DNA from 2 places in the Ureibacillus sp. FSL W8-0352 genome. Region 2 is predicted to be linked to the other one. Evidence: a T-box and tRNA genes for the amino acid it is inferred to sense, from the RefSeq annotation. Region 2 holds a T-box; the other holds one or more tRNA genes.

Region 1 (16,329 bases), 1.6 Mb from region 2:
GCCCGGTGCTGGAAGGTTAAGAGGAGGAGTTAGCGCAAGCGAAGCTCCGAATTGAAGCCCCAGTAAACGGCGGCCGTAACTATAACGGTCCTAAGGTAGCGAAATTCCTTGTCGGGTAAGTTCCGACCCGCACGAAAGGCGTAACGATCTGGGCACTGTCTCAACGAGAGACTCGGTGAAATTATAGTACCTGTGAAGATGCAGGTTACCCGCGACAGGACGGAAAGACCCCGTGGAGCTTTACTGTAACCTGATATTGAATTTCGGTGCAACTTGTACAGGATAGGTAGGAGCCGTAGAAGGGGGAGCGCCAGCTTCCCTGGAGGCGCCCTTGGGATACTACCCTGGTTGTACTGAAATTCTAACCCGCAAGCCTGATCGGCTTGGGAGACAGTGTCAGGTGGACAGTTTGACTGGGGCGGTCGCCTCCTAAAAGGTAACGGAGGCGCCCAAAGGTTCCCTCAGAATGGTTGGAAATCATTCGCAGAGTGTAAAGGCATAAGGGAGCTTGACTGCGAGACCTACAAGTCGAGCAGGGTCGAAAGACGGGCTTAGTGATCCGGTGGTTCCGCATGGAAGGGCCATCGCTCAACGGATAAAAGCTACCCCGGGGATAACAGGCTTATCTCCCCCAAGAGTCCACATCGACGGGGAGGTTTGGCACCTCGATGTCGGCTCATCGCATCCTGGGGCTGTAGTCGGTCCCAAGGGTTGGGCTGTTCGCCCATTAAAGCGGTACGCGAGCTGGGTTCAGAACGTCGTGAGACAGTTCGGTCCCTATCCGTCGTGGGCGTAGGAAATTTGAGAGGAGCTGTCCTTAGTACGAGAGGACCGGGATGGACACACCGCTGGTGTACCAGTTGTCTTGCCAAAGGCACCGCTGGGTAGCTATGTGTGGACGGGATAAGTGCTGAAAGCATCTAAGCATGAAGCCCCCCTCAAGATGAGATTTCCCATTGCATAAGCAAGTAAGATCCCTCAAAGACGATGAGGTAGATAGGTCCGAGGTGGAAGCACGGTGACGTGTGGAGCTGACGGATACTAATCGATCGAGGACTTAACCAATCATTTCAATGTCGTTATCCAGTTTTGAGAGAACAACCTCTCGTAATTAAAAAATATAAAAAATACTTGAAAAAAGTATAGAATATGATATAATAATACTTGTCTTTCGGTAAGGAATCAAGCCTAGTGGCGATAGCAAAGAGGTCACACCCGTTCCCATACCGAACACGGAAGTTAAGCTCTTTAGCGCCGATGGTAGTAGGGGGCTTCCCCTTGTGAGAGTAGGACGTTGCTAGGCTTATATAAAATCATTCCGAAGTAGCTCAGTGGTAGAGCAACCGGCTGTTAACCGGTTGGTCGTAGGTTCGAATCCTACCTTCGGAGCCATTCTTCTTGGAGAGTTGTCCGAGAGGCTGAAGGAGCACGATTGGAAATCGTGTAGACGGGGATAACCTGTCTCAAGGGTTCAAATCCCTTACTCTCCGCCATAATTAAGAGATTGGCCCCTTGGTCAAGTGGTTAAGACACCGCCCTTTCACGGCGGTAACACGGGTTCGAATCCCGTAGGGGTCACCAATTCGGAGGATTAGCTCAGCTGGGAGAGCACCTGCCTTACAAGCAGGGGGTCGGCGGTTCGATCCCGTCATCCTCCACCATAAAAAACAATTAACATTATCGCGGGGTAGAGCAGTCTGGTAGCTCGTCGGGCTCATAACCCGGAGGTCGCAGGTTCAAATCCTGTCCCCGCAACCAAAGTGGTCCCGTGGTGTAGCGGTTAACATGCCTGCCTGTCACGCAGGAGATCGCGGGTTCGAGTCCCGTCGGGACCGCCATAAAAAGTGGGTCGGTAGCTCAGTTGGTAGAGCATTTGACTGAAGATCAAAGTGTCGGCGGTTCGATTCCGTCCCGACCCACCATAAATATGCCGGTGTAGCTCAATTGGCAGAGCAACTGACTTGTAATCAGTAGGTTGAGGGTTCGATTCCTTTCGCCGGCACCATACTTTCCGGAGGGGTAGCGAAGTGGCTAAACGCGACGGACTGTAAATCCGTTCCCTTTGGGTTCGGCGGTTCGAATCCGCCCCCCTCCACCATTACAGGGGCATAGTTTAACGGTAGAATAGAGGTCTCCAAAACCTTTGGTGTGGGTTCGATTCCTACTGCCCCTGCCATTTTTAATTTTCACCAAGATATTTTGGCGACTGTGGCGAAGTGGTTAACGCATCGGATTGTGGATCCGACATACGTGGGTTCGATTCCCATCAGTCGCCCCATACATATTTTAATATACCTGCTTTTGGCGGCTGTGGCGAAGTGGTTAACGCATCGGATTGTGGATCCGACATACGTGGGTTCGATTCCCATCAGCCGCCCCATAAAATAGAATATAAGTTGTTTATATAATATTATTGGGGTATAGCCAAGTGGTAAGGCAACGGATTTTGATTCCGTCATGCCCAGGTTCGAATCCTGGTACCCCAGCCATTCATGCGGAAGTAGTTCAGTGGTAGAACACCACCTTGCCAAGGTGGGGGTCGCGGGTTCGAACCCCGTCTTCCGCTCCAGTAATTTGGCGGCTTAGCCAAGCGGTAAGGCACGGGTCTGCAACACCCTTATCACCGGTTCGAATCCGGTAGCCGCCTCCAAATAAATAAATATCGGTTTAACCGATTTATTTTTTTCTCTTTTTTATTATGCCGATGTGGCGGAATTGGCAGACGCGCACGACTCAAAATCGTGTTCCCAAAAGGAGTGTGGGTTCGACTCCCACCATCGGCATTAGGATTCAAGGAAACCTTATATCATCAAAGCCTTCAGTAATAATGGGTTCTTTGTCAAATGGTGTTGGTGAATAAATTTTAGCGACATTATTTGGTAATATGTAATCGGATGGCTTAGGGGAAATTCGAGGTTCCCCTAAGCTGTTTTTATTTTCGCTAAGTTTTGGGTAATGAATATTCGGTTTCTAAAGTGATAGAAGGATCGATAACCGAAAGAAATGCGTTTAATCACTTTGATTTTGTTATGAATCCCCTCTAAAATGCCGTTATTATAATCGTACTTTAGCGTATTCTCGACGTAATTGATGTATTTGTTGATTGTCTTGATGGCGGTTTTCATATAGCTGGGTTGTAAGCCCGAAATATGTGAGATAAATAAAAAAATGCGCACCCTCTGGTACGCACGACGAATAGCCCTTCAATCCAATATTTTTTCGGATTAAGGGCTATTTTGCCATTGCACATGATTCACAAATTGTTTTCGACCATGGCAAATAGCGATCTAATATTTCTGGCTGTTGATGGATTGGTAAACTTGGGAGTTCCGACAATACTTTCACTAAGTATTGATAAAAATCAATTCCATTAGCTTTTGCCGTTTCAGCCAAGCTTAAACAGATGGCGTTTGCATCGGCTCCCGATTCACTCACGGAAAACAGCCAGTTTTTTCGTCCAATGACATTCGGCCGAATCGCATTTTCAGCTGGGTTGTTGTCCATTTCAATGCGTCCATCATACAGAAAAGCTTTTAAACCTTCGGCGTGCTTCAATGTATATTCCGCAGCTTTGGCAAGGGCATTCTTCCCATAGAAAGGAGATTCGTCAATCCATTTGAAAAATGCCTCAACGATAGGTTTGGACTCTTTTTGTCTAGCTTTTCTCCGTTCGCTCGGCCGAAGTTTCTTAAATTTCCGTTCTAGGCGGTAAAGTCGATCACAATAATCGACACCAATCCGTCCATTTTTACTTTCGGCTTTTAACCAGTATCGACGAACATGAGCCCAGCAGTTGGCAAAATGAATATTTGGCACATCATGGTATGCAGAATATCCATCGCAGATAATCGTCCCTTTAAAGCCTTTCATAAAGTCAGTCAAAATTTCCCGACTTCGGGATAAAGCACTATGGAACAGAACAATTGCTGGACCTTGAGATCCTACGCTACGGAACACCCAGTTGTAAGCTTTAGATTGAGCTGGCTTTCCATCTGAGCGGTTCAATACTTGGGCATAGGTTTCATCGACATGAAGAATTGATTTTTTCATGAGGGTTTCTTTCATTCGATTATATAATGGAAGAAGCCAATCTTCTGCCGTGCGAATCACCCAGTTGGATAGGTTCTTATCATTGGTTAGTAAACCATAACGATGCCATTCCTTTACCTGCCTATATAAGGGTAAATAAAGAATAAATTTATCATAGATGAGTTTTGCTAAGACCGTTGGTCCTGCGATACTTCGCAGAATGGCAGGTTGCGGTGCTTTTCCACGTTTGATTTGTGAGTCTTTATTCGAATCTTTTTTACAAGACCTGCACTCATAAGCGTGTTCAATATGCTGAACACGCTTCATAGTAGCTGGTATGAATTTTGCTTCTTCTCGTACAATCGTGCTGCCAATCTCTGTCATAGGTGATTGACAACACTCGCATTGTAAGTTTTCTGGATGATGATGAATTTCTTCAATTTCTAAACCATCCATAAAAGAATCATTTCGTTTTTTCTTGTTATGTCGTTTACGAACAACTGTGTATGTCACAGTGTCCGTGCTTTTTTCTCCTGTGTGCTCAGGTTCATTAAAAAAAGAGTCGTCATCAAACAAAGAATACTGTCCGTCTGGAGCTTGATACTTTGATTTTTCAGATTTTGAGCCATAAAGCCGTTTAGTTAAATAACGAACTTGTTGTGACAATAATTCAATTTGTTTCAACAATTCATCATTTTTTTGATTGGCATGAGCTAGTTGCTCTTCTAATGACTGAATTAACTTTTCGTATGAATCATTGTTCACAACATCCACCACTTTTCCGTACTGATTCTATATAGAGTTGATTATATCATGAATCGGTATTTAGAAGACACCTTTTTTCGATTTTTGGATGGCTTTAGGTTGTTGAATCGAGAGCCCTTCGAGTAACCATCGAAGCTCCTGTTGAGTCAAATTTCGAACCTCATTTTCATTTCTGGGCCATTGGAGTTTGCCGTTATCGATTCGTTTGTATAACATGGCGAAGCCATCTCCATCAAAATACAAACATTTATAGCGGTCTTTCTTCCGTCCACAAAATAAGAAAATGGCGTTGCTATATGGATCCAGTTCGAAAGAATCCTGAATTAAGGTGGCAAGACCATCAATTCCTTTTCTCATATCCGTACGACCACAAATGATATAGATATTTTTACACTTAGTAAAATCATGAATCACTGCTATTCAACTCCTTGATGACCGTTTGAATGATGTGAGGTTTTACACCGGGGTAAAAGGAGATTTTAAAATTTGTTGCTTGAATAACGCATACAGGTTTGAGAGGACCACGACTCGTTGAGGGTGAAGTTGAATCAGAATCGGATTCCAAATTGACAGGGACGATATTTAATTTTTCAACTGCCAAACAAAAACACCTCCTCTGTAATCGATAACTCTATCTTACAGGGAGGTACGATCGATTGATATGCGTCGTTTGAATTCGGGCTTACGCTGGGTTTTCTTCAATAGCTCAAAGTCTTTGGTTTTGATGCAATGTTGCACGTATTGATATAACTCATAGGAAGCTTTTAATTCAGAATCTAAATCAATGAGATAGTGGAGAATCTCCACCTCACACATATGCTTTTTAAAGCAACGATGATATGTATAGTTCTTATAATCAAGTTTTGTTTGATCTTTCAGAAGGAGCTTCCAGTATTTTTTTAATTTATTGTAATTCTTTTTATCCCGATTCATGACGTTGATGCGCGTTTTGTTTAAAGCTCTGCTAAATAGTTGGAGGATATGGAATTTGTCGAGTATGATTTCCGCTTTAGGGAAAACTTCTTGGATTAAGGAAATATAAGGGCTATACATATCGATGACAATCGTTTTTACCGCATTTCTCGCCTTCTTGGAATACCGTAAGAAATACTCTTTGAGGACAGATAATCTTCGGTCCTCCACGATATCCACAATCTCCCCCGTTTCAGAGTCGCAGAAAATAAAGGACATCGCTCCAGCTGCGGATTTCACTGATTTAAACTCGTCAAAACACAAATGCTGTGGAAGGTAGTGAACATTTGGTTGATAGTAGCTATAAAAGCTGTCAATGACACGACTGACGGTGGCATGAGAAACATGATGTTTCATCGCAATATCTTTTTCGGATATTTTATCTTTGGCGTTTAAAGCAATCGATACTTTTGTATTGTTGGAAATACAACAGTTTTTGGCCACGACGCTCGTTTTTAAAGTAAACGTGGAATGACAATGTTTACAGAAATAACGCTGTTTACACAATTTTAAGTAGGTATGAAAACCTGAAACACTAGGCATTTTAATGAGAGACGTTTAAACCGTGTTTAATGATTTGATCATCAAAGACATGTCCACAAGCATAACAAGCTTTTGGTTGATACGTTAACTGTTTTTGGCAAGTAGAAATTGTATGAAATGGCAATTAAAAATGCATACATACACTTGCCAAATTCCATGGTTAACGTTGAGAGATTGAGTCTTTGTATCGGTGACTTTCACCATTGAAGATGATTAAATGAGAATGATGAATCAGCCGATCAATGACGGCCTCTGTTAAAATGGGATCGCCAAAGACATTATTCCATTGGCTAAATGGTAAATTGGTTGTCACAATGATGCTTTTGGTTTCATAACACATGGAAATAACTTGAAATAATAACTCTGCCCCCTGTTTATGCAATGGAATATAGCCCAATTCATCAAGAATCAAGAGATCCAACTTTTCGATTTGATTGAGAAATTTACCAAGTTCACCTTTTTCATTGGCCTCCAATAAAGCATTGACAATGGAGGCGGCCGTATAGAACTTCACTCTTTTTCCTTGTTTTTTCATCAAATTGAGGGCGATGAGAGTGGAAAGGAATGTTTTACCGGTTCCCACTCCGCCATAGAAGATAAGGTTTTCCTGATTTTTCGTAAACTCACCTTCTAAAATATAATCTTTTGTGATGCCTGGGGCTAGTTGAATCTCCCGCCAATCATAAGGTTTATTTGGAATTTTCGGCAATGTCGCCTGTTTTAGTAGTAAATTTATCCTTCTCTCATCTCGATGCTGCACTTCTCGTTCAAACAGCTTCAGTAAAAATTCCTCATTTGTTTCCGCATGGATGGTATGGTAATTGGCTGGAATCCAGCTTAATTTTAGTCTTTTGGCATATTCCTTAATCATTTGTTCCATGATGCCACATCTCCTTGGGATTCGAATAGGCGGTCATAATGCCTTACTCCTCGGATGGCTTCCGGCATATCTGGAACGTGTTTTTTCGGTTGAATTGGCTCTCGTATACCTCTTCCATTGATTAATTGATAAAATACCTGTTTAATCGATTCTACTTTCGGATGACCATACTGGGAGGCAATCCTCAAAGCCTGTGTCGAAACTTCGAAATCATGTTCTTTTAGTAAAACAGCTAGTAGTTGTAATGCTTCCTTCTTTTCTTGAACGGTACAATTGGAAAAATAATTTTTCCATTCTTCCGGCATCTTTTCATAGAAATCCGTATATTTTAATGCATTTGGCCTTTTGGCCATTAACGTAAGATATGGTTGCCATTTCATTGATTTTTGTTTTGTGCCATATAAACGCTCGTGCTTGATAATCAGCTCATGCTCTTCTGTTAAAATGGCAATCTCATGATAAGAGATCTTTGCCAAAACCTTTTGTTTGGCAAAACGGGGAGACGTGGAATATAAATTGTTTTCTAAATGGATGAAACCGTACTTATCAGCCGTGACCTGCTCATATCGGACACATTCAAATTCTTTGGCTGGCAATTGAAGAAATAACGCTTGTTCTTCTTCAAATAATTCAGCGATGAGTCGCTCCTTCTCATAATGCGGACGATTCCAGTCCTTCTCACATTTTTCCCATAAAGATTCATTAAAACTTTCTAGTTGATAGATTGTTTGTTCAGGTAAAAAGAAATTGTTTCGAATATATTTCACCTTTGATTCGACATTCCCTTTTTCATTTCCGCTGGCTGGGTTGCAGAACTCGCATTCAAAGCCATAATGTAAAACGAATCGTTGAAATGTCTCTGTCAATTCTCTTTCTCCGTTTGGCAAGATCGTTTTTACTGCAGGGGAGAGATTATCAAAACGAATGACCCTTGGAACCCTTCCCATATAGTGAAAGATTCGTTTTAATCCTTCCAAGAAACATTCTTGATTTTGAGCTGGCATGACTTGCACATAGGCCGCATTACTGTAAGGGAATGAAACGACCAGGTAAGGAAAATCGACGTATTTCCCCTGATAGAGAAAAGGAGCTTCTCCAAAATCAACTTGAGCCGTTGCAGGTTTCGATTCTAAAGGTAACGCAGCTGGTTCACTTTGTTCGAGCAGTTCTTGTTTTCTTTTTGATACATAGAGCCGAACAGAACGATCTGAACCTGTAAATCCATATTCTTCTTTTAAGATTTCATACATTCGTTTCGCAGTTCTTCGATATTTTTTCTTCTTTGTCAAGTCCTCTTTAATCCATTGATCCAATATCGGTTTCACTGGATCCATCACTTTCGCTTTTCTCGTTTGTTTAACTTTTGAGGGATTGAAGTCTTCCATTTCCGCATACTTCTTCACTGTTCTTGGATCACGATTCATTCTTTTGGCAATATCGGAATAGGAACATCCTTTTTGGTTTGCTTCATATCTGATATAATGAATTTCAGCCACTGCTAACATCTCCTTGAATACCTCCCGTTGAACTGTTTTGTCCAACTAGGAGGGTAGTGTATTTGGGGAATGTTGGCAAGTGGTTTTTTGTTTTATAGGACCTGCATAAATTAATTGCCAAACGTTACATTTTTAGTTTGCCATAAACACGTTAACGTCCCATGAAAGACTTTCGCTTTTACTTTTTTGATCGTTTCGGTAGAACAAAAATTTTCATCAAATGTGATATTTTTGTCTTTTATATTGAGTAGGTTTCGTATAGAATGATGGTGAGACATGTGACACAACTCCTTTGGGAAATGTGGTTTTGGTCGATTACATTTTACCAGAGTTTGTCACATGTCTCATTTTTTTGTGTAAAAAAATGGTGCTGGTTGTATCCACCAACACCAAATATTATAGAGACTTTTCAACTCGATTGTTGCCAATCTAGTAGCTATAATAGATTATAAAATATTCAAAAAATTCATATATCTTATTGAAGTTTACGTTAACGTCAATGTTATAATAAGACAAATTCGAAGAGGTGAGTGGAATGAAAACAATAAGAGAAGTTGCAAAGCTATTCAATGTTACGCCTAGGACACTCAGATATTATGAAGAAATTGGATTGCTTTCGCCGACCCGTTCTCATTCAAAATTGCGCACCTTTTCGAAAAAAGAAATTGCAAAATTAAAATTGATCATGAGGGGCAAAAGATATGGCTTTTCACTTGACGAAATAAAGGAGATGATCATGCTCTTTGATCGCGACCGTACCGGTATTCAGCAGCTAGAAAGAACTGTAGAGTATGGTGAACAGAAAATCAAAGAAATTGAAGAAAAGATTCAAGAGTTGATCCAATTGAAAAGAGAGTTAGTGGAGTTGCATGCGACATTTAGCGAAAAATTAGCGAAATTAAAGGGGGAAAATGCTAAAAATGAACAGTTCCATGTTATTAGCAAGAAATGCCCGTAAATATCCAATGAACGAAGCGGTGATTTGTCAAGGGCGACGGGTGACTTATAAAGAATTGGACGAACTCGTTACTCGTTTTAGCCATGCTTTGCTCAATCTTGGTATTAAACAAGAAGATAAAGTCATTATCTATATGCCAAATGTATTGGAATTTGTCGTTAGTTATTTTGCTATCCAACGAATTGGAGCAATTGTTGTTCCAGTCAATGCAAGATTCACTTTATCGGAAGTAGAATACGTAGCGGAACATGCTCAAGCAAAAGCCATTATTGCCCATGAAGCGATCTTTGCAGCAGTTGAAAACATAGAAAATATCAATCTAAAAATTAAATCAGGGACCAAAAAAGAAGGCTGGCATGATTTTGACGAATTAATTGAAAACGCTACCAATACCCCAATACAATGTCTTTTAAATGAAGATGATTATTCAACTATCCTCTATACATCGGGAACTACGGGAAAACCTAAAGGAGTTTTATTTAGCTATCGAAACATTTTAGCGGTTGCCCACATGATTGCAATTGAAATGGAAGTCAAACCAGAAAGTCGTATGTTGTTAATGATGCCACTAACCCATTCAGCACCACTACATTTATTCCTAATGTCAGCAGTACTTGTTGGAGCAACAAATGTACTCACTCCAACTTTCACGCCAGATTTATTCATCGACACAATCGAAAAAGAAAAAACAACTCACTTTTTTGGAGCACCTGTTGCCTATTTAGTTACAGCTTCTCATCCGAGATTACAAACGGCAGACTTATCATCAATGAAATGGTGGGTCTATGGTGGTGCACCATTATCTGAAAAAGAGGTGCGTTATTTACAAAAAGCATTTAGAACAGACAACTTAACTTGCGTATATGGTCTAACAGAGGCGGGGCCAAGCGGGACGTTGTTATTCGGCCATGAACATAAAGAAAAAGCAGGTAGTATTGGAAAGCGAGCAGCATTTGGAACAGAAATTCGAATAGTGAATGACATGGGAGAAGACGTCCTTGCTAATGAAATTGGAGAAATCGTATTGTTTGGAGAAGGAAATATGGTCGGTTACTATCGCGATGAAGAAGCAACAAAACAAGCCTTTATCGGTGAATGGTTAAGATCTGGCGATTTAGCACGTGTAGATGAAGATGGCTATATTTGGATTGTTGACCGGAAAAAAGATGTGATTATTTCAGGTGGCGTTAATATTTATCCAAAAGAAATTGAAGATCGAATTTTACAATTTGAGGGAATTCATGAAGTGGCTGTCATCGGTGTGCCACACCCAGAGTGGGGAGAAACGGTGAAAGCTGTGTTTGCGGCGAAAAAATCAATTGATATCGAAGAATTAAAGGCGTATTTATCTAGTCATTTGGCGAAATACAAAGTCCCACGTATTTATGAACAAGTAGAAGCTCTCCCTCGAAATGCCTCAGGAAAAATCTTGAAACAACAATTGAAAGTGCAGGCGATTACGGAATGAAAGTATTACAAAACTTGGTTACTGAGAAGGAGACAAACTTTTTTACAAGTGATGAAACTCTACAAAAAATACTAAAGCAAATGCTTGATAAAGACTTCTATGATTATGCAATGCGAGAACTAACAGATTTTGGGTCACTTGTATGCGGTGAAATTGATAAGCGTGCTAAACATACGGATCGAGAAGGAGAACCTCGTCTCATCCGTTACGATAAATATGGAGAAGAAGTATCTGAAATTTGGGTCAATGAAGGATATAGAAAAACAGTTGAACAAACTTACAATACAGGAATTGTAGGTTACGTGCATAAAGAGATTCCACAACTCGGAAGAAAAGGGAACTATGTTTATAGTTTTGCCCAAGGGTATCTTTTATCCCATGCGGAGCCAGGATTTTATTGTCCTGTGACGTTGACATTAGCGACTGCTTATTTGTTAGATCATTATGCAGATGAAGAGTTGAAGGCAAAATTTTTACCACACGTTTGTTCAACTGGAGAAGTAGAGTTATTTGAAGGGGCAACTTTTTTAACGGAGCGACAAGGTGGATCAGATGTTGGAGCAAATATGGTTGAAGCAAGATTTGACGGTACCCATTATCGATTATATGGAGAGAAATATTTTGCATCCAATGCGGGGATGTGTGGAGTGGCAATGGTATTGGCTCGCATGCCAGGTGCTCCAAAAGGTACAAAAGGTCTAACTTTATTTGCTGTCCCTTGGAGGAATGAAGGCGGTTCACTCAATAATTTGCGCATCCGTAGGTTGAAAGATAAATTGGGAGTGCGCGCTGTGCCTTCAGGTGAAGTAGAATTTGACGGATCCATAGCCTATGTGGTCGGGGATCCGAAAAAAGGGATCTATTATATGCTTGAGGCATTAAATTTATCAAGAATTTGTAATGCGGTCGCTTCTGTCGGAATCATGAGAAGAGCGTTTCTAGAATCAAAATATTATCTATCCAATCGCGAGGCTTTCGGTCAAAGATTAATAAATTATCCAATGATTCAAGATTCTTTATCAAAAATGGCTGCAAAACTTCACGTGGAAGTAGCAACGACCTTTGACTTGATTCAATTATATGATTTGGTAACGAACGGTAAAGGAACTGAGCGAGATACCATTTTAAATCGATTGAACATTGCAATAATGAAGAAAGAAACTGCTGAACAAGCTGTTCGTTTCGCCCATGAAGCGATTGAACTTCATGGCGGAAATGGTTATATTGAAGATTTTGTCACGCCAAGATTATTACGTGATGCTCAAGTGTTAACTGTTTGGGAAGGAACGGCAAATATATTAGCCCTAGAAGTAATACGATTATTTAAGAAAAATAACGCACATGAGTTATTTATAGAAGAAATAAACAATCGTTTGAAAAAAGTGAAAGAATCTAACTTAAAACAAATTGTTATGGAAAAACTTGAAGAAATAGCGGAAGAATTAGAAACGTTTGTTGCTTTAGATGATGCACTGCAAACATTTGAAGCGAAAGGCATCACACAGAAATTGGCATGGATGTATGAAAGCATAGTAGCTGTTGAATGGGGAAGCCAGTACGGTGAAAAATATGAAAAACTAGCTGAAATCTATTTAGAAGATACGTGGAAGCTTCGAAAATTAGGAGATTCAATGAAAACAGTTTTATATTTTGATGAAGTGGTATAAGTGTATGACATCTATTGGTTTTGACAATCTTGGATGGTTAAAAATACGGTGATTGTAAATTAGAAAAATCCTTATTGGGTCACTCCGATAAGGATTTTTTGATCATCATTCATCGGGATTCTAAGAAAGTAGGTGTTAAAAATTAAATGTCAAAACGCATTTAAAAGTAGATTTTTATCTCTTACAACTTTATATTTACTCCTTCAATCCTACTTTTTACACAATATATAAAAGAAAGAAATCTTACATCTCAAGTGGTGGATATTTCTCTATTTCTTCTTATTCGATAGAAGCATCGAAATATTGTATAATACAATTATTGTTTGGAGGTGATATTTAATGGCAGATAAAATAAATTATCAGCCAGAAATTGGAACTTCCCATGCGAAGTCTGTTGTTGAAATGGCGATACTTTGCATGGGTGGATTGTAATTAAATCGCCTATGGTCTATCCCATTTCTGAAACAGCTTTGCATATAACGTTAATTTCTTTATTAAATTAATTAAGGAGCTGTCAGGAATGGAAAATTATAATGTAACAAAATTTGAACCTTTTATTAGAAATGACCAATATAATTTTATTAAATACGAACTAAAGAATATTATTTCAGCATATTCGTCTATTAAAGATAAGGAAACGCTTAATGCTTTAAAATTGAATTCCCTAGATAAGATTCTAAACTTGTTTCCTGAGTTAAGTAATGAACAAATAGAATACTTTAATTATATTATTGAAATAGAAGAGGAAGCTCAAGCTAAGCATTTTCTTGAGGTATTAAAACAATTTGTTATTCCGTTTACGAATTTAACAGATAAAACTATAAGAAAACTCTTTCCTAAAATTAAAAAATTAAGAGTTCCTTCCCTTGAGGAATTAGATCTTAAGCAAATTTCATATTTTGGTTGGAACGATATTGGGTTAGGAAGAAAGTTTCTTATTGTAGAATATAAAGGCAAATTAATGGGTATTGAAGGAACATTTAAGGTAACAAACAAAGGGATATGTTCTTTATGTAACAGGTATGAAGAAATTGGTTTGTTTATGGCGAATGTAAAAAGTGGAAAAGAATCGTATACGAATAGAGGAAATTATATTTGTAAAGATAGTCAGAAATGTAATGAAAATATCACTTCAATAGACAAACTAAATTATTTCATTGAAATATTAAAAAATTAACTGTGGGTTCAATCCCACAGTTTTTGTGCGCCCGGCATGTACATGAACTATAGGGTGTAAGTCCCGAACCCCGAAGACAGAAGTAGAGGTTAGCCAAGAGCAAGGGTGTCCGTGGTGACGCGGAATCTGAAGGAAGCTGGAGGCAAAACACCGGTCCGAGGAACACGAACCTCATATAAGGCTAGGTATGATTGAGTGAGTTTGCGTAACAAAACAAAGCTCTTTCTGTCGAAGGTCATATCGAGTGTATTTCGCAAGTGAAAATTGAGCCAATTATTAATTAAAAACTGAGCCACTAAACTTGATTTTTTTCTAACCATTCTTTTGTGTCTAATATTCGATAAGACGGGCCAACCATATCGATCATATAGGCTCGATGGGTCAGTCTGTCCGTTAACGCTGCTGTTAAAACTGGATCATGGAATACTTCTTCCCAACGTTCAAATGATAAATTGCTTGTAACGATAGTGGATGCTCGTCCTGCTCTTAAAGAGAGGTGAGTAAAGAGTAATTCAGCTCCTTCTTTATCAAATGAAATGTACCCAAGTTCATCAATAATTACTAAATCATATTTCTCAAATTTCAATTCAAATGAACGTAATGTTCTTTCGGAACGGCTCTCTTTTAATTGATTCACAAGAGAGGCAACTGTTGTAAAATACACTTTATAGCCAGCTAAACAAGCTTCAATACCTAGACCAATCGCAATATGGGTTTTCCCTGTTCCTGGTGAACCAATTGAATCAATTTCATAAATCATAGTTTTTCTGAAGTATAGAGTACCCCTATACTAAAAACTTCGTTTTTTTTTAATTATGCAACTTGGTTTTGTTGCTGTAATAAAGCATTGATTCGATCAACTGCTAGTTTGCAGGTATTATAAATTAACGTCACCAGATTGAAATGCATTTTTGCTTTCTTTCCTGTACGATGACGGACATTGTTTAATTGAAAGTATTCCTTTAAATAAGCGTTAACGCGTTCGACTGCTGTACGTTCTTGATAAAGCTGTTTCCATCGTTCTGTCCCACGTGCTGGATAGGTAAATTTACGGATATCTATATCACATTTGATTTTGAAAACTTTTTGGCAAAGGGTGTCTTCTCGTAATGGGCAAGTTGCACATTCCTTTGGACGTGTGAATTTTAATGTATTGTACTTAGCGTCAAAGCTGTCATATTGGTAACTATGTTCACGCACACAGGTTGGACGAAAATGTTCATCGAATCCTATATATTCTCCTTCTCGGCGAACGTTGTAAGGAATCACGACTCGCATGGACTGTGATACGGCTTGACGGTAAATAGGTTCAACATCATAACCAGCATCAAATATAGCGATTGTAAATTGACCGTTTCCTAAGTGATGAAGTTTTTTCAATAATGGAATCGCAGCTTTACAATCACTTAAATTACCTGAGGACATCAAACGAGTGATGATATATTGACTTTTCGTCGAAACAGCTAAATGTGCTTTATAACCAAACCAGAATGTATTTTTTCCTTTACTATTCTTTTTCACACCCCATTTTGGCTCAATCGGTACATCCTTCCAAAGGGTTTCTAATGGGATATCCAGCTGTTCTTTCAGTTCTTTTTCATAGGTTGATTGATTTCCTTTTTTCTCTACTTGTTCGGCTAACCAAACAGCTCGTTCAGCTTTAGTTTTACGACCACGTTTTTTAGGAGTTTTAGGTGCTTTCTTTTCTGATGGTGTGAAAGCATCACGAGCTTCAAAGTGACTCGCATCGATGGCGACATGTTCATCATTTAGAAAGCCTTCCAACATCGCTGTTTTGATGAGTGTATCGTTCATTTTATCTAGCACATCTGATTCACTAATGACTTGAATCATGCGTGAATAAGAGCTTTCAGATGGTACGACATCAGACACAAGGAATCCACAGTCGAAACGAAATAAAGGATCATGGACCAAACGTTTGACTAAATCCTTGATAGTTGGAATACGTTCGACAATACGTATAATCAGCGATTGAACCATTGCACCATAATTCAATTCACGTGGTGCACCTTTCAATGTCTTTTTAGAAAACAATTGAAAAATAGGTTGAATGTCAATCACACTAAAAATGGCATCATAACGATGGGAACTTTCCATTTCTAATAATTGATGGATGTCAAAAAGAGAAATTTGTTTTACAATAGTCATAGGGTACTCACCTCTTTCGTATGGTTTGTTTGGTTACCTACCATTATAACGAAATTTGGGGAGGTACCCATTTTTTATTGTCTTGAATCCCTTGAAAATCAAGGGGTGAGAATTATGAAATTAACTCAATTAATAAAACATTTTGTTTTTCTTTAATGAAATCCAATGTCTTTAATTGAGGGAGTCGAGAGGCCGCATTTTGCGG
Region 2 (16,329 bases):
ACCTGGCGTTGGGAAAACCGCAATCGTTGAAGGGCTGGCTCAACGAATTGTTCGTAAAGATGTGCCAGAAGGATTGAAAGATTGCATTCTTTGGGAATTGGATATGAGTTCATTGATTGCTGGAGCTAGTTTCCGTGGTCAATTCGAGGAACGTTTAAAAAGCGTATTAAAAGAAATTCGAGAATCAGATGGACGCATTATTTTATTTATTGATGAGATTCATACGATTGTTGGTGCAGGTAGAGCAGAAGGTTCAATGGATGCTGGGAATATTTTAAAGCCAATGCTTGCTCGTGGTGAGCTTCATTGTATCGGGGCGACTACGTTAGATGAATATCGTAAATATATTGAAAAAGATCCAGCTTTAGAACGAAGATTCCAACAAGTGATGGTGAGAGAACCATCTGTTGAAGATACGATTTCGATATTGAGGGGCTTAAAAGAACGTTTTGAATTGCATCACGGAGTAAGAATTCATGACCGTGCGATAATAGCTGCTTCTCAACTTTCAAATCGCTATATTACAGATCGCTTTTTACCGGACAAAGCCATTGATTTAATTGATGAAGCTTGCGCAATGATTCGTACAGAAATCGATTCCATGCCCCAAGAATTGGATGATGTGACTCGCCGCGTGATGCAACTGGAAATAGAAGAGCAGGCGTTAATGAAAGAAAAGGACGAGGCGAGTAAAAAACGTTTAGAAGCCCTTAGAATAGAATTACAACAACTAAAAGATGGACAAAAAGAATTAAAAAAGAAATGGCAATTCGAAAAAGAAGGTTTGGAGCAACTGCAAACAAAAAGGGCATTATTGGATGAGTACCGCCGTCAGTTTGAAGATGCACAGAGCAGGCAAGATTTGAATAAATTGGCGGAACTCCAATACGGAAAAATTCCTGCTGTGGAAAAAGAAATCAAACAATTAGAAAAAACTTTAGCCAATGCTTCAGAAAATCGGATTTTAAGAGAAGAAGTTACAGCAGAAGAAATTGCAACAATTGTTTCTCGATGGACTGGAATTCCAGTTACAAAATTAGTGGAAGGTGAACGGGAAAAATTATTGCGTTTAAAAGATACTCTCCATGAAAGAGTCGTTGGTCAAGATGAAGCGGTGAAACTCGTAACAGAAGCTGTATGGCGTGCACGTGCTGGCATTAAAGATCCTTACCGTCCAATCGGTTCCTTCATTTTCCTTGGTCCAACTGGAGTAGGGAAAACGGAGCTTGCAAAAGCATTGGCCGCACAATTATTTGATTCAGAAGATCATTTTATTCGCATTGATATGAGCGAATATATGGAAAAACATAGTGTATCACGATTAGTTGGTGCACCTCCAGGGTATGTTGGCTATGAAGAGGGCGGACAATTGACAGAAGCGGTACGTCGCAATCCATATTCTGTTATTTTATTAGATGAAATTGAAAAAGCCCATCCAGATGTGGCGAATATTTTGCTTCAAATTTTAGATGATGGTCGGATTACGGATAGCCAAGGGCGTCTTGTAAACTTTACGAATACGGTTATCATTATGACATCCAATATAGGTTCTCAGTATTTATTGGAAGCAGGCTCTCATGTTGACGAAGAGGTTGAAAATGTTGTAATGAGAGAACTTCGAAAACATTTCAAGCCAGAATTGTTAAACCGGATAGACGATATTATTTTATTCCATGCATTGACGGATGAACACTTTACTACAATCGCCTGGAAATACATTAAACAATTGCAACAACGAGTAGCTGAAAATGAAATTACGCTAATCGTGGATGATGAAGTGGTAAATTGGGTTGTAGAAAACGGTATTGACCCACAATTTGGTGCAAGACCATTAAAACGATTTGTGCAACGACATGTTGAAACGGCTGTGGCAAGAGAGTTGTTAAAGGGAGAAATTTTTCCAGGCGAGATGATGAGGGTTTCATTACTAGAAGGTCAATTAGTAGTAGCAAAAGGTGAATAAAGTACGTGTGAAAACGGCTAGAGCTCTTTTTGCTCAGCCGTTTTTTTAAAATAGGCGAAAATAAAATGGATTTTGATTAATAAAGCAAATCTAAGCTTCTCATTTTGATTGTTTGGCTAATAAGTTCTTAAGTTTGACTAATATCTTCCTCAGGTTGACTAATATCAGTTCGAGTTGGTTAATAAAGCAAATCATAGTTCCCTCATTTTATTTGCTTGGCTAATAAGTTCTTAAGTTTGACTAATATCTTCCTGAGGTTGACTAATATCAGTTCGATTTTGACTAATAAAGCAAATCACAGTTCTCCCATTTTGTTTGCTTGGCTAATAAATTCCACAGATTGACTAATATCTTCCTTAGGTTGACTAATATCAGTTCAATTTTGACTAATAAAGTAAATCTCTGTCCCCCCATTTTGTTTGCTTGGCTAATAAGTTCCAAAGAATGACTAATATCTTCCCCAAGTTGACTATTATCAGTTCGATTTTGACTAATAAAGTAAATCGCAGCCTCTCATTTTGATTGTTTGACTAATAAGTTCCATAGAATGTCTAATATCCACTTCAGGTTGACTATTATGAGTTCGATATTGACTAATATTCTCAAATCTTGGAAGTATCCACCTGTTTATCTATTCCTTGGCTATTATGTTCAAGCGAATACCTATACCGATAATTGCATAAATTAATAGTTAGAAAAATAAAAAACGAATGGGAAAGTTAGGAGTCCCATTCGTTAATTTTTTTGTGCTTGTCAAAGCTGTTGAATAGATTATTGTTGATCTGCTTTAAGTTCTTTTGGAGATTCGCTAGGAATGATCGCAGCTACAACCCAAACGAGAACTGTGAAAATAACAGCAACTACTAAAGTTGTAACAAAGTCAAAAACTGTAATTCCTAAAATAGAACCAACTACGTAGCTTAACATAGAAATTAACAAAATTCCCCAAATGAATGACATAATATATTGCATTTCGTTTCACCTCTATCGAACTTTAATTACTAGTATATACTTTGCTCATCTTAATAATCATAACATAGTACGACAAAAATGAACAATAAACTTTTCGTACAAACAAATTTTTCTGTTGTGAATTTCATTATTATGGTCTATAATTAAGACCAACTACTAATCGCAAGTATTAAATTGGGGGTTAAATACCATGAATGCAGGAATACTAGGATTAGGAAAATATGTTCCTGAAAAGATTGTAACGAATTTTGATTTAGAGAAAATTTTAGATACAAATGATGAATGGATTCGTACGCGTACAGGAATTCAAGAAAGAAGAATTGCTCGTGAAGATGAAGATTCCTCAGATATGGCATATGAAGCGGCAAAAGAAGCTCTTGAAAACTGTGGGATTTCACCTGAACAAATTGGATTGATTTTAGTAGCAACCGTTACTCCGGACCGTGCTTTTCCAAGTGTTGCTTGTCAATTGCAAGAACGATTAGGAGCTAGCAATGCAGCTGCAATGGACATTTCAGCTGCCTGCTCTGGTTTTATTTATGCCCTTGCAACAGCGAAATTGTATGTGGAAAGCAACAGTTATGATTACGTTTTAGTTGTTGGTGCAGAAAAATTATCAAAAATTACGGATTGGAAAGATCGGAATACTGCTGTACTATTTGGTGATGGAGCAAGCGCTGCAGTTGTTGGTAAAGTATCAGAGGGCAGAGGAATTTTAGCATTTGAATTAGGTGCAGATGGAACTGGCGGAAAATATTTGAATATGAACGACGAAGATTTCATCTATATGAACGGACGTGAAGTATTTAAATTTGCTGTGCGTCAAATGGGGGCAACAGCATTATCCGTTATTGAAAAGGCTGGATTATCAAAAGAAGATGTTGACTTCTTAGTTCCGCATCAAGCAAACATTCGCATTATGGAAGCAGCAAGAGAAAGATTAGAGCTAGATGAAGATAAACTATCAAAACGCATCCATAAATACGGTAACACATCATCTTCTTCAATCGGTCTTGCTTTAAAAGATGAACTTGATGAAGGAAAAATTAAAGATGATGATATAGTCGTTTTAGTTGGATTTGGTGGAGGACTCACTTGGGGCGGCGCCGTAATAAAATGGGGAAAATAATAGATTTTCATATTCCAGTTATAGTAATTTATAAGTATAGTAAATCCTAAGGGGGTACTAGAGATACATGAAAAGGAGAGTAGTGATTACCGGTATAGGTGCTGTTACACCACTAGGTAATACAGTAGATGAAACCTGGTCAGCAATTAAAGAAGGGAAATCCGGCATTGGGCCGTTAACAAGAGTCGATGCAGAATTATTCCCAGCTAAAGTTGCTGCTGAAGTAAAAGATTTTGATATTGAACAATATATTGATCGAAAAGAAGCAAGAAAGATGGACCGTTTCACTCATTACGCGCTTGCTTCTGCATTGATGGCAGTAAAAGATGCAGATTTAGTAATTAATGAAGAAAATGCTAACCGCGTTGGTGTTTGGATTGGTTCTGGAATCGGTGGGATGGAAACGTATGAACAACAATTTGAAGTGTTCCAAAAACGTGGTGCCCGCCGAGTAAGTCCATTTTTCGTTCCAATGATGATTCCAGATATGGCAAGTGGGCAAGTTTCGATTTATTTAGGAGCAAAAGGTCCAAATGCTTGTACTGTAACTGCATGTGCTTCTGGAACAAACTCTATTGGCGATGCTTTTAAAGTGATTCAGCGCGGCGATGCAGATGTCATGATTACGGGAGGAACGGAAGCTCCAATCGTAAAAATGGCTGTTGCTGGATTCTGTTCAAGCACTGCGCTTTCGCTAAACACAGATCCAGCTACGGCATCCCGTCCATTCGATAAAGAACGCGATGGATTTGTTATGGGTGAAGGTGCAGGTATTCTTGTATTAGAAGAGTATGAACATGCAAAAGCTCGCGGTGCAAAAATTTATGCGGAAATCGTTGGATACGGTGCAACTGGTGATGCTTATCATATTACAGCTCCAGCGCCAAATGGTGAAGGTGCTGCCCGCGCTATCCAGCAAGCTATTGAAGATGCGGGTATTGATCCTACAGAAATAGGATATATCAATGCTCATGGAACAAGTACACCATACAATGACTTATATGAAACAATGGCTGTCAAAACTGTCTTTGGAGACCATGCATATAAATTAGCTATGAGTTCAACAAAATCCATGACAGGTCACTTGCTTGGTGCAGCGGGTGGTATTGAAGCAATCTTTACAGCATTAGCATTAAAAGAAGGAATTTTACCACCTACAATTAACTTGCATAATCCAGATCCTGAGTGTGACCTTGATTATGTACCAAATGAAGCTCGTAAAGCAGATATTCAATATGCTATGAGCAATTCCTTAGGATTTGGTGGACATAATGCAAGCCTTGTATTCAAAAAAATAGAAGAATAAAAAATTGTCGATAAGTAAAATGCGTTTAGCTTAAAGCTAAACGCATTTTTACTTAATTTGATGAATAATAAGAGTAGTAAAGGATGGTGGCTTGATATTTCGATTTATGTTGTTTTTATTCAGCTATGGCATTTGCGTTATTTCGGTAAGCAATCTTCTTTTATACTTAAACTATCGGACGCTTGGTTATTCTTGGCGCGCAGTCTTTTTTTATATTTTAGGTTCTCCTGAATTGTATTTAATGATCATATCATTAGTAATATTATTTATCGTAATATTCGACCTATTCCCATCGCGATTTCCATTTTCTTAACGGTTTCGTTTGCAATGGCATTGGCTTTTTCTGCACCTTCATCTAAGATGTTATCTAATTCTTCTGAATCGATAAGTTCGTTGAATCGTTCTTGAATTGGCGTTAAATGTTCAATTAAGCAAGTAGCAACCCCTTCCTTAAAGGCACCGTATCCAAGGCCTTCATATTTTTTTACAACCTCATCAATGGATTTATTTGTTACTGCTGCTTCAATTGTAAGTAAGTTGGAGATACCTGGTTTCTTTTCTTCGTCGAAAGCGACAACACCATCTGAATCTGTAACGGCTGATTTAATTTTTTTCATGATTTCTTTAGGTGTATCTAATAAGCGAATTGTCGCTTTTGTATTTGGGTCGGACTTGCTCATTTTTTTCGTAGGGTCTTGCAATGACTTAATGCGAGCTCCTGCTTTTGGTAATTGAATTTCTGGAATTTTAAATACCTCACCATATCGTTTATTGAATCGTTCTGCCAAATCACGAGTCAATTCAATATGTTGTTTTTGGTCTTCTCCAACAGGAACGATATCCGTATTATATAATAGGATATCAGCAGCCATTAACGGTGGATAAGTTAATAGACCAACAGAAACGAATTCTTTTCCTTCTTTTGCTGATTTATCTTTAAATTGAGTCATTCTTTCGAGCTCACCAATGGATGAAATACATTGTAACATCCAGCCAGCTTTTGTATGAGCAGGTACTTCCGATTGAATAAATAACGTTGCTTTTTTCGGATCAATGCCCGTTGCAAGATATGTAGCAGCAAGGATGCGAATGTTTTGTCGCAATTCTTTTGGATCTTGTGGAACGGTAATGGCATGTTGGTCTACTATACAGTAAATTGCATTTCCTTCATCTTGAAGTGCAGGGAATTGCATAAACGCTCCGATATAGTTCCCCAATGTAATAACTCCAGTTGGTTGTACTCCTGAAAAAATAGTCTTCATTAACACTACCTCCTATTTTTATCCATAAAAAAACATCAAACGACCAATACAAATTGTATTGGGACGAATGATGTATATCCGCGGTACCACCCAGTTTGCCTTAAAAGGCCGCTCTCGATTCTTCGTAACGTGAAGCGTACGAGCTTTACTACTCACTTTCGTAAAGCCAACTCGAAAGTCCATTCCATTTGCTCTGCGATCTGTTTGCACCTACCACAGACTCTCTAAACGCAGAAATCAAATGTACTACTCTTCGTCATCGTTGTTCAATGTATATATTCGGTAAATTATGAGTGAATTATAAAGTAATTCAAAGGAAAAATCAAACGTGAAAAATTTTTCATTTTGGAATGAGATGAAAAAGATTTGGGTAGTATTGTAGTAGGAAAATGTAAGGAAATTTTATCACTAAATATAGAAACTCTTGATTGCCGTTATCGATCTAATTGAGAAAATAAATTGGAAGATAAAGGAGGGAAGAAAATACAACTTTAGTAGGAAATTTTATGTTAATTGTGAAAAAAGCTAAGATTCACGAATGTTTTTTTTAAATTTATTATATGAATATGTGAATTTTTCAATTATCCTATATTCAAAAGGAAAAGAATGTTGTATAATTGATACAGAATTTAAAATGATATTAATTCTAAATTAATAATAAAGCATAGATGCCTTTGATTTATATATAGAAGGGAAGTGTAACAATGATTGTAACATTATTTACATCACCTAGTTGTACATCATGTAGAAAAGCGAAAGCTTGGCTAGAGCAACATGATATTCCATATAGAGAACGAAATATTTTTTCAGAACCGCTAACAATTAGTGAAATTAAAGAAATATTACGAATGACAGAGGATGGAACTGACGAAATTATTTCTACACGCTCTAAAGTATTCCAAAAGTTAAACGTTGATGTGGAAAGTTTACCTTTACAAAAATTATATGAATTAATCCAAGAGCATCCAGGATTACTCCGAAGACCAATTATTTTAGATGAGAAGCGTCTGCAAGTTGGTTACAATGAAGATGAAATCCGTCGATTTTTACCTCGAAAAGTACGTGCTTATCAATTAATGGAAGCCCAAAAAATGGTCAATTAATCATATAATGTAGTGAAAAAGTGTAAATTCAGTCAACGTTTGTTTGACTTGTTTACGCTTTTTTTATTGCATTTTTATTATGAATTCCTTCATAAAGAAAATTCATCCTTTTTTCACTTAATACTTGATTTAATTGATATTGTCATCTACAATTTTGAATAATTCAAATAATTTTATTTGAAGGGTGTTTTTCCTTTTCATTTTCTATTAGTTCATCATACAATAGAATCATAGAATGAAACATAAATATTCATTAAGCGTTTTGTTCTGTATACCAAAGGAAGTAAAGGGGAAAGGCACTAAAGAATTGGGGTGTATTTTACTCCGATTCAAACATACTAAGTACACGCTTTCGGTTTTTCAACCAATGACTGTGAAGGGAGTTGAAGTCTCATGGACATCGAACGCGTAAATGAAAATACAATAAAGCTCTTTATCACATATCGTGATATTGAGGATCGCGGTTATAGCCGTGAAGAAATATGGTATAACAGAGCAAAAGGCGAAGAGTTATTTTGGGATATGATTGGTGAAATTAACACAGAAGAATATTTCGATTTAGATGGCCCAATTTGGATACACGTGAATGCTTCAGAACAAGGTTTAGAAGTAATCGTCACACGTGCCAATGTAAATGATTCAGATCCAAGCTCTCTGTTCTCTAATTTTGATGAACATCATGAAGCTACAGTTAACCATAAAGACCCGTTCAATCCCTTCGAAGATGATGATGTGTTAAATCATGAAGGAATTGCGAACATGTCATTATATAAATTCAAGGATATCGACGAAATTATTCCAGTAGCAAATCGATTAGTGGAGTACGGCTTGCACACTTCTTTATATAAATATGAAAATTATTACTATATTGCCATCAATTTTGCTGGTGTGAATGATAGTGCAACTCGTCAAAATATACGCTCGATTTTAAATGAATATTTAACAAGTTCAAAAATGACAATATATCGTTTAAAAGAGTACGGTACAGCGATCATGGAAGAAGATTGCTTGGAAACAATTGTTCATTACTTTAATTAAATGTGCCTAGGTGTAGGCACTTTTTTTTATGTTAATATTTTGAATTTCAGTTAATCTCCCCCTTGAAAAATATATCTTTTTGTATGCTCTTGTCAATCCTAAAATTCTACCATAAAATGGTGTGAAAAGGGGGGGTTTTGTGCTTGTAGCAATTACAGAAAATCAAGAACGATTTGTGATTGATTCCACAATTCCTCATACAACATTAAAACGCCTTAGAGAAGAAAGACAATTCTATTGCCCACAATGCGGTGAAAAACTCCAATTGAAAATTGGAACCGTTAAAGTGCCTCACTTTGCTCACATTTCAATAAGTCATTGCGAGTCTTATTTTTCTGAAGGTGAAACAATACAACATCTCCAAGGAAAAGAACAGCTGTTTCAACTTTTTCGATATCTTCAAGTCCCCGTATTGCTAGAGCCTTATATAGCGGAACTAAAGCAAAAGCCAGATCTGCTAATAAATTTAAATGGATATCAGTATGCCATTGAATTCCAATGTAGTCCAATAAAGCATGAACGATTTCTTGAGCGAAATAACGGTTACAATCAAAAAAATATCCAACCTATTTGGATTCCATTGACTCCTGTTCCAAAAATAAAAGGAAATGGCTTACAAAAAATTACCCTTCCTCATCAACTCCAACAATTTATTACTAGCGAAAAGAAAGCAAAATATTTAATGACATATAATCCAAATACAAAGCAATTTTTGTATATATCTAACCTCATTCATTTAAAGGGAATTAGTTATTTATCAAAAATTAGTCCTCTCCCACTATTAAAACAAAAATTCCCATTTTATATACCGAGGCCTTTTACAGAAAAGGAATTTTCCAATGTATTAAATGCATACCGTAATTTTATCAATCAATTTTTAAAATCAAGGGTATTATTTAGCCGAAAAGGTGTAAATGATTTATTTTTGAGAAGTGTTTATGAGCTGCGAATAGACCTTTATCAATTTCCAATATTTTTAGGAATTCCTATTTGCGGAAATGAAGCATTTCATGTATGTGCAATAGAATGGCAAACTGAACTAATGTATTTTATTTATTTATTGGGAATTAAGGTACATGCAATCAATCAAAAAGTAATAATTGACTTTTTACGATGGTCAAAGCGGGTATGTACGAGTGAGGCTATTCAAGTTGTTAATCGATATGTAGAACTTCTCAAAGATTTGTCTGTGGAAGATATGATGAGCACAGTGAAAAAAGAACAATTAGAGGAATTGCTATATAGGCAATTTCTTGCAACAAGAGGAAAATATTGAGAAAATAGGATTGTGAAAAAAATTTATCATTACGGGGGCATTGACATGGCAAAAAAATTATTAACACGTGATGAAGTGCCTGTCGAATTGACTTGGGATTTATCAACAATTTTCCCTTCAGACGAGGCATGGGAGGAAGAATTTAAACAGATTGAGCAATTAATTTCAGAAGCAGAAAAGTATAAAGGGAAAGCAACAGAAAGCGCAAAAAGTTTATATGAAACATTGCAATTTAGCGACAAAATTTCTGAGCGCTTCGGGAAATTATACGTATATAGTCATTTGAAACACGATGAAGATACGACGAAAAGCAAATATCAAGGGATGGAAAGCCGTGCACGTTCTCTAGGAGCAAAGATTAATGCGGCATGGTCTTTCTTAACTCCTGAAATTTTAACTTTATCGGAAGAACAAATACAACAATATTTAGAAGAATACGAACCGTTGCGTCTATATGAGCAAATGTTTAAAGAATTAAATTTACAGCGTCCACATGTATTATCGGCCGATAAAGAAGCTATATTAGCACAATTTTCAGAAGTGACAAGCTCTCCGGGTACTACTTTCAGCGCTTTGAATAATGCAGATTTAGAGTTTCCAACTATCAAGAATGAAGATGGCGAAGAAGTACAACTGACTCATGGAAACTACATCACATTTTTAGAAAGTGAAGATCGTGAAGTAAGAAAAAATGCTTTTAAAGCGATGTATGATACGTACGGCAAGTATATTAATACTTTTGCTTCCACATTAGCAGGCAACGTAAAATCACATAATGTTTATGCAAGAATCCGGAACTACGATTCTGCTCGTCATCGCGCATTAGCAGGTAACCATATACCTGGAAAGGTCTATGATCAATTAATTGAAACGATCCACGAATACTTACCAGCACTTCACCGCTATGTATCATTGCGTAAAAAAGTGCTCGATGTGGATGAATTGCACATGTATGATTTATTCGTACCTCTTGTGAAAAAAGTGAAAATGGATATGCCTTATGAAAAAGCAAAAGATATTATGGTGAAAAGCTTTGCTCCATTAGGGGAAGAATATCAAACTATCGTCCAAGAAGGATTAAATAGCCGCTGGGTAGATGTAATGGAGAATAAAGGAAAACGAAGCGGAGCATATTCTTCAGGGACATACGGCACGAATCCGTACGTATTAATGAACTGGCAAAATAATATTGATAATTTATTTACGTTAGCCCATGAATTTGGACATAGTATGCATAGTTACTATACTCGGAAAAATCAACCGTATCCTTATGCGGATTACTCCATTTTCGTGGCGGAAGTAGCTTCTACATGTAACGAGGAGCTTTTATTCGATTATTTATTAAAAACGACGGAAGATAAACAAGTGAAAGTTTACTTACTCAATCATTGGCTCGATAGTTTCAGAAGTACGGTTTATCGCCAAACAATGTTTGCTGAATTTGAACATATGATTCATGAAATGGATCGAAATGGTGAGGCGCTTACTGCTGAACATCTTACAGAAATTTATTATGATTTAAATAAACAATATTTTGGCGATGAAATGACGGTAGATGAAGAAATTGGCTTAGAATGGGCGAGAATACCACACTTCTATTACAATTACTATGTATATCAATATGCAACAGGACAAAGTGCAGCAGTTGCTTTAAGCCGTCAAATTTTAGAAGAAGGACGTCCTGCAGTAGATCGCTATATTAACAACTTCTTAAAAGCGGGATGTTCTGATTTCCCAATTGAAGTATTGCGAAAAGCTGGTGTAGATATGGAATCAAGAGAACCAATCGCTCAAGCTTGCAAAGTATTTGAAGAAAAACTCAATGAATTAGAATCACTGTTATTGCAATAGTGAAATACTGTATAACTCATACGGTAAACTACACAATAAAATAAGTAAAAAAGCTTCAAAAGAGTTAATAAAATCTCTTTTGAAGCTTTTTTTCTTGAAATAAAAGTTTTTAATGTATAATTTTTTTTGACGATTTTATTTAGAGAATGTGAACGTTTTTTGAAGTAAATATATAGCTTTTACTATCTTGATTGTTCCTAATTTTTCAATAATTTTTGCAAGTTTCATGAAAGTGTTTACATTATGTCGAATTTGTGAAATTCCATTAAACTTTATTGCACAAATTATTATTCCATGATAAATTAAAAACGTGAAATAAATCACATATCAAACATACACCCCTTTGTTTGAACGTGAACATTTCTCCCATCCCCTTTGTGTAAGGAGGCATTTGCTGCAGCAAATGCCTCTTTTACTTTATTCTCATCAATGATACATTCGCACCAAAAGACCTGTAATAAATCTTTCTCTTTTAATAACATAGCTTTGGTTAAAAAAACAAAAAAGGTTCTTTGTCAAATGGTGTTGGTGAATAAATTTTAGTGACATTATTTGGTAATGTGTAATCGGATGGCTTAGGGGAAATTCGAGGTTCCCCTAAGCTGTTTTTATTTTCGCTAAGTTTTGGGTAATGAATATTCGGTTTCTAAAGTGATAGAAGGATCGATAACCGAAAGAAATGCGTTTAATCACTTTGATTTTGTTATTAATCCCCTCTAAAATGCCGTTATTATAATCGTACTTTAGCGTATTCTCGACGTAATTGATGTATTTGTTGATTGTCTTGATGGCGGTTTTCATATAGCTGGAAACGATATTTTGTTTATTCTCTAATGTTTTCTTTAGGAGCTCAAAGTCTTTGATTTTTATGCAATGTTGCACGTATTGATATAACTCATAGGACGCTTTTAATTCAGAATCTAAATCAATGAGATAGTGGAGAATCTCCACCTCACACATATGCTTTTTAAAGCAACGATGATATTTATAGTTCTTATAATCAAGTTTTGTTTGATCTTTCAGAAGGAGCTTCCAGTATTTTTTTAATTTATTGTAATTCTTTTTATCCCGATTCATGACGTTGATGCGCGTTTTGTTTAAAGCTCTGCTAAATAGTTGGAGGATATGGAATTTGTCGAGTACGATTTCCGCTTTAGGGAAAACTTCGTGGATTAAGGAAATATAAGGGCTGTACATATCGATGACAATCGTTTTTACCGCATCTCTCGCCTTCTTGGAATACCGTAAGAAATACTCTTTGAGGACATGTAATCTCCGGTCCTCCACGATATCCACAATCTCCCCCGTTTCAGAGTCGCAGAAAATAAAGGACATCGCTCCAGCTGCGGATTTCACTGATTTAAACTCATCAAAACACAAATGCTTTGGAAGGTAGTGAACATTTGGTTGATAGTAGCTATAAAAGCTGTCAATGACACGACTGACAGTGGCATGAGAAACATGATGTTTCATCGCAATATCTTTTTCGGATATTTTATCTTTGGCGTTTAAAGCAATCGATACTTTGGTATTGTTGGAAATACAACAGTTTTTAGCCACGACGCTCGTTTTTAAAGTAAACGTGGAATGACAATGTTTACAGAAATAACGCTGTTTACGCAATTTTAAGTAGGTATGAAAACCTGAAATGCTAGGCATTTTAATGAGAGACGTTTTAAAACCGTGTTTAATGATTTGATCATCAAAGACATGTCCACAAGCATAACAAGCTTTTGGTTGATACGTTAACGTCCCATGAAAGACTTTCGCTTTTACTTTTTTGATTGTTTCGGTAGAACAAAAATTTTCATCAAATGTGATATTTTTGTCTTTTATATTGAGTAGGTTTCGTATAGAATGATGGTGAGACATGTGACACAACTCCTTTGGAAAATGTGTTTTGGCGATTACATTTTACCAGAGTTTTGTCACTGTCTCATTTTTTTTGTTCAAAAAAATTGGTGCTGGTTTATACTCACCAACACCAAATATTATAGAGCCACAAAAAAAACGTAGACATGCTATATCATGTCTACATTCAGAAAAGCATCTAGATATTCTATCATTATCAAAAATTTAATCCACAATTACTAGAGTGAAAAAGAAGAGGATTTTAAACGCCATAATGTAACAGCATCATTTGAAACACGTTCGATTTTTTGTTGTAACATCCGTTTTTTCAATTCTCTTTCCGCATCGCTCATGGATATCGAATAGATGCTTGCCACTTCATCGGTTGTTAAGTATTGAAAACGTTGGAATAACTCTTCGAATGTTGGTAACGGTTTACTGACGATTTCTTCATCCAACATTTCCTGCAATATTTGAACGTATATTTCATAGGAATACATTCCACTTACTTTTAGACCTTCATCTTCAATGCATTCATTAAAGAATACAATGCTCGGCACTTCATCAACTTCCATTTCGCGAGTGATATATAAATCGCATTGAAAAGCACGCACCGCTTCTTTTGATCCGAAATCTTTAATAAATTCCTCTTGGTCTAATGTTGCTTCCTTCGCAATTTCTACTAAAGCTGAATAGGAATGAACATTTTTAGTTTCCAACAATGCATGTTCCTGCAATTTTCGAATATAACGATTTGCTGCTTTTTTACCTTGTAATTCTGCTGCTTTAATGGCAAGTGAGGGTAAGGCAGGATGAGTAATATCCACATCAGTACCTGTTAAGCACCCTTTGATACGTCTAGTAACACAGTTTAAAGTTTGTAATTCTGTGCTCAGTACGTATCGCCAAGTGAAATAATGCTCGTATTCCAATTGTAGCTTTTTTAACATTGACTGTAATTTAAAGGCATTTGGACAAAGCGGGTCAATAAAAATATAAAGTTCAATTGGTTTTGTCCTCTTCGTGGATGCGACAGGTTCTGACAGTAGCTGGATATTATTCAATCTAATCCCCCCTCATCCTCACTCGGAGTATTAATCATATGATGCGCTGTTAAAACAAGACGTTGGAAATATTGTTCGCGAAATGGGCCTTCAAGTCCTACTTCATCCATCGCTTCACTCATACATTCCAGCCAAGCTTGAGCATGGTCTGGAGTGATTTTAAAGCGCATATGTCTTGCTCTCATCATCGGATGACCATGTTCTTGAGTATATAAATTCGGACCACCTAAATATTGCGTTTGGAATTGTATTTGTTTGCGAATTGTTTCTTTTAAATCTTCTGGAAACAATGGACGGAGTAATGGATGGACATCAACTCGTTTATAAAATGCATGAATAAGCTTTTCTAACTTTTCAGCACCAATTTCCTCATAAGGAACCATATACTTTCGATTCATAGGTGTAAACTCCTTTTATACTCTTTTCCCGCATGTACGAATTGTGATCGACTATGAAAACCTTGATTAGTTATATTTCATTCTATCAACGACTCACCGTTTTCTCAAACAAATCGCTTTCAGCAAGTGTTGATAATTGAGGGGAAATATAGAAATTATCCAACTACATTGTTCGATAATAATTTAACACTTTCTTAACATAGTTTTGAGTTTCTTTAAATGGAGGAATGCCTCCATATTTTTTTACATTACCAGGTCCTGCATTATATGCAGCTAAAGCCAGTTCCAAGTCATTATCAAATTGATCGAGCATTTGACGCAAATATTTTGTACCACCCATGATGTTTTGTTCAGGGTCTTTCGTATTCGTTACACCTAAATATTTTGCGGTACCTGGCATCAATTGCATAAGCCCGGTAGCCCCAGCTGAGCTTACTGCATTTGGATTAAAGTTCGATTCTTGTTTTATAACTGCCATAATTAATTTTTCAGGAATACCGTATTTGGCAGATGCTCTTTGAATAATTTCACGATAATCTCCGTGCGTTGCTGAATCGATATTTGCTTCTGATTCGGAAGCGTTAGATTGAGAATAGGATGTTGTTATGTACGGATTTGGGCTAGATAATATGAATTTTGAAATATAATCTTTTGCATCATCATTTAGTCCGTTTTTATAAGAAAAGTGTTCAATCGCTTCAAGTAGGGCTTTTTCTGGATTATCGCTATTTTGGGTAGTAGCCAATATTTCTTCTAGCATTTCTGCAAATAAACCTTCCTCAGTCGTTGCATTGATAGAAGAGCTATTTAGGGAACGCAATGCGTCAATTTCTAATATGGTTTTCATCATTGTTGCATCCATTTACTGTACTCCTTTCTCTTGGACAGCTTTCATAAATCGGGCGATTTTTTTGTCAGCTATTTGTATATCGATATTTCGTTCTTGTAAAAAAGATAAAAACCGTTTCTCCCCTACTGTCGGGTTATTTGTTTCATATTCTACCTCATAATCATCGCAGTGCAAATAGAAGGAATGGTCAAAAACAAGAATTCCCCCCTCATATGGCACCTCAGCCCGATCTGTTGTCAATGTTCCAAAGGGGCGTAAATCTTCAA

The links. The T-box of region 2 lies ahead of trpS (tryptophan--tRNA ligase). A T-box ahead of a tRNA ligase gene usually reads a tRNA of that ligase, here a tRNA-Trp.
Region 1: it has a tRNA-Trp gene. The T-box ahead of trpS (tryptophan--tRNA ligase) is inferred to sense a tRNA for this amino acid. The anticodon was not compared.

Annotation. Positions count from the first base shown of each region.
Region 1 is NZ_JBBOQT010000001.1:1,777,490-1,793,818, reverse strand. Features, by position in the region: rRNA gene NST98_RS09220 (23S ribosomal RNA) at 1-1,065, shown strand, start outside; rRNA gene rrf (5S ribosomal RNA) at 1,188-1,303, shown strand; tRNA gene NST98_RS09210 (tRNA-Asn) at 1,318-1,392, shown strand; tRNA gene NST98_RS09205 (tRNA-Ser) at 1,401-1,493, shown strand; tRNA gene NST98_RS09200 (tRNA-Glu) at 1,507-1,581, shown strand; tRNA gene NST98_RS09195 (tRNA-Val) at 1,586-1,661, shown strand; tRNA gene NST98_RS09190 (tRNA-Met) at 1,682-1,758, shown strand; tRNA gene NST98_RS09185 (tRNA-Asp) at 1,763-1,838, shown strand; tRNA gene NST98_RS09180 (tRNA-Phe) at 1,847-1,922, shown strand; tRNA gene NST98_RS09175 (tRNA-Thr) at 1,930-2,005, shown strand; tRNA gene NST98_RS09170 (tRNA-Tyr) at 2,014-2,098, shown strand; tRNA gene NST98_RS09165 (tRNA-Trp) at 2,103-2,176, shown strand; tRNA gene NST98_RS09160 (tRNA-His) at 2,203-2,278, shown strand; tRNA gene NST98_RS09155 (tRNA-His) at 2,305-2,380, shown strand; tRNA gene NST98_RS09150 (tRNA-Gln) at 2,415-2,489, shown strand; tRNA gene NST98_RS09145 (tRNA-Gly) at 2,495-2,569, shown strand; tRNA gene NST98_RS09140 (tRNA-Cys) at 2,577-2,650, shown strand; tRNA gene NST98_RS09135 (tRNA-Leu) at 2,701-2,783, shown strand; gene NST98_RS09130 (transposase) at 2,922-3,176, opposite strand; gene tnpC (IS66 family transposase) at 3,232-4,806, opposite strand; gene tnpB (IS66 family insertion sequence element accessory protein TnpB) at 4,855-5,208, opposite strand; gene NST98_RS09115 (hypothetical protein) at 5,198-5,395, opposite strand; gene NST98_RS09110 (ISL3 family transposase) at 5,431-6,309, opposite strand; gene NST98_RS09105 (hypothetical protein) at 6,311-6,433, opposite strand; gene istB (IS21-like element helper ATPase IstB) at 6,470-7,189, opposite strand; gene istA (IS21 family transposase) at 7,177-8,694, opposite strand; gene NST98_RS09090 (hypothetical protein) at 8,796-8,963, opposite strand; gene NST98_RS09085 (MerR family transcriptional regulator) at 9,221-9,643, shown strand; gene NST98_RS09080 (class I adenylate-forming enzyme family protein) at 9,606-11,111, shown strand; gene NST98_RS09075 (acyl-CoA dehydrogenase family protein) at 11,108-12,778, shown strand; gene NST98_RS09070 (FusB/FusC family EF-G-binding protein) at 13,299-13,955, shown strand; partial or broken gene NST98_RS09065 (ATP-binding protein) at 14,251-14,691, opposite strand; gene NST98_RS09060 (transposase) at 14,769-16,124, opposite strand; gene NST98_RS09055 (ATP-binding protein) at 16,237-16,329, opposite strand, start outside.
Region 2 is NZ_JBBOQT010000001.1:3,361,258-3,377,586, forward strand. Features, by position in the region: gene NST98_RS16770 (ATP-dependent Clp protease ATP-binding subunit) at 1-1,963, shown strand, start outside; gene NST98_RS16775 (DUF2929 family protein) at 2,735-2,935, opposite strand; gene NST98_RS16780 (beta-ketoacyl-ACP synthase III) at 3,126-4,064, shown strand; gene fabF (beta-ketoacyl-ACP synthase II) at 4,132-5,370, shown strand; gene trpS (tryptophan--tRNA ligase) at 5,637-6,632, opposite strand; T-box leader at 6,689-6,901, opposite strand; gene spxA (transcriptional regulator SpxA) at 7,340-7,735, shown strand; gene mecA (adaptor protein MecA) at 8,129-8,773, shown strand; gene NST98_RS16805 (competence protein CoiA) at 8,913-10,049, shown strand; gene pepF (oligoendopeptidase F) at 10,095-11,900, shown strand; gene NST98_RS16815 (hypothetical protein) at 12,221-12,382, opposite strand; gene NST98_RS16820 (ISL3 family transposase) at 12,498-13,772, opposite strand; gene NST98_RS16825 (DsbA family protein) at 13,991-14,815, opposite strand; gene NST98_RS16830 (globin domain-containing protein) at 14,812-15,213, opposite strand; gene NST98_RS16835 (lytic transglycosylase domain-containing protein) at 15,377-16,075, opposite strand; gene NST98_RS16840 (CYTH domain-containing protein) at 16,076-16,329, opposite strand, start outside.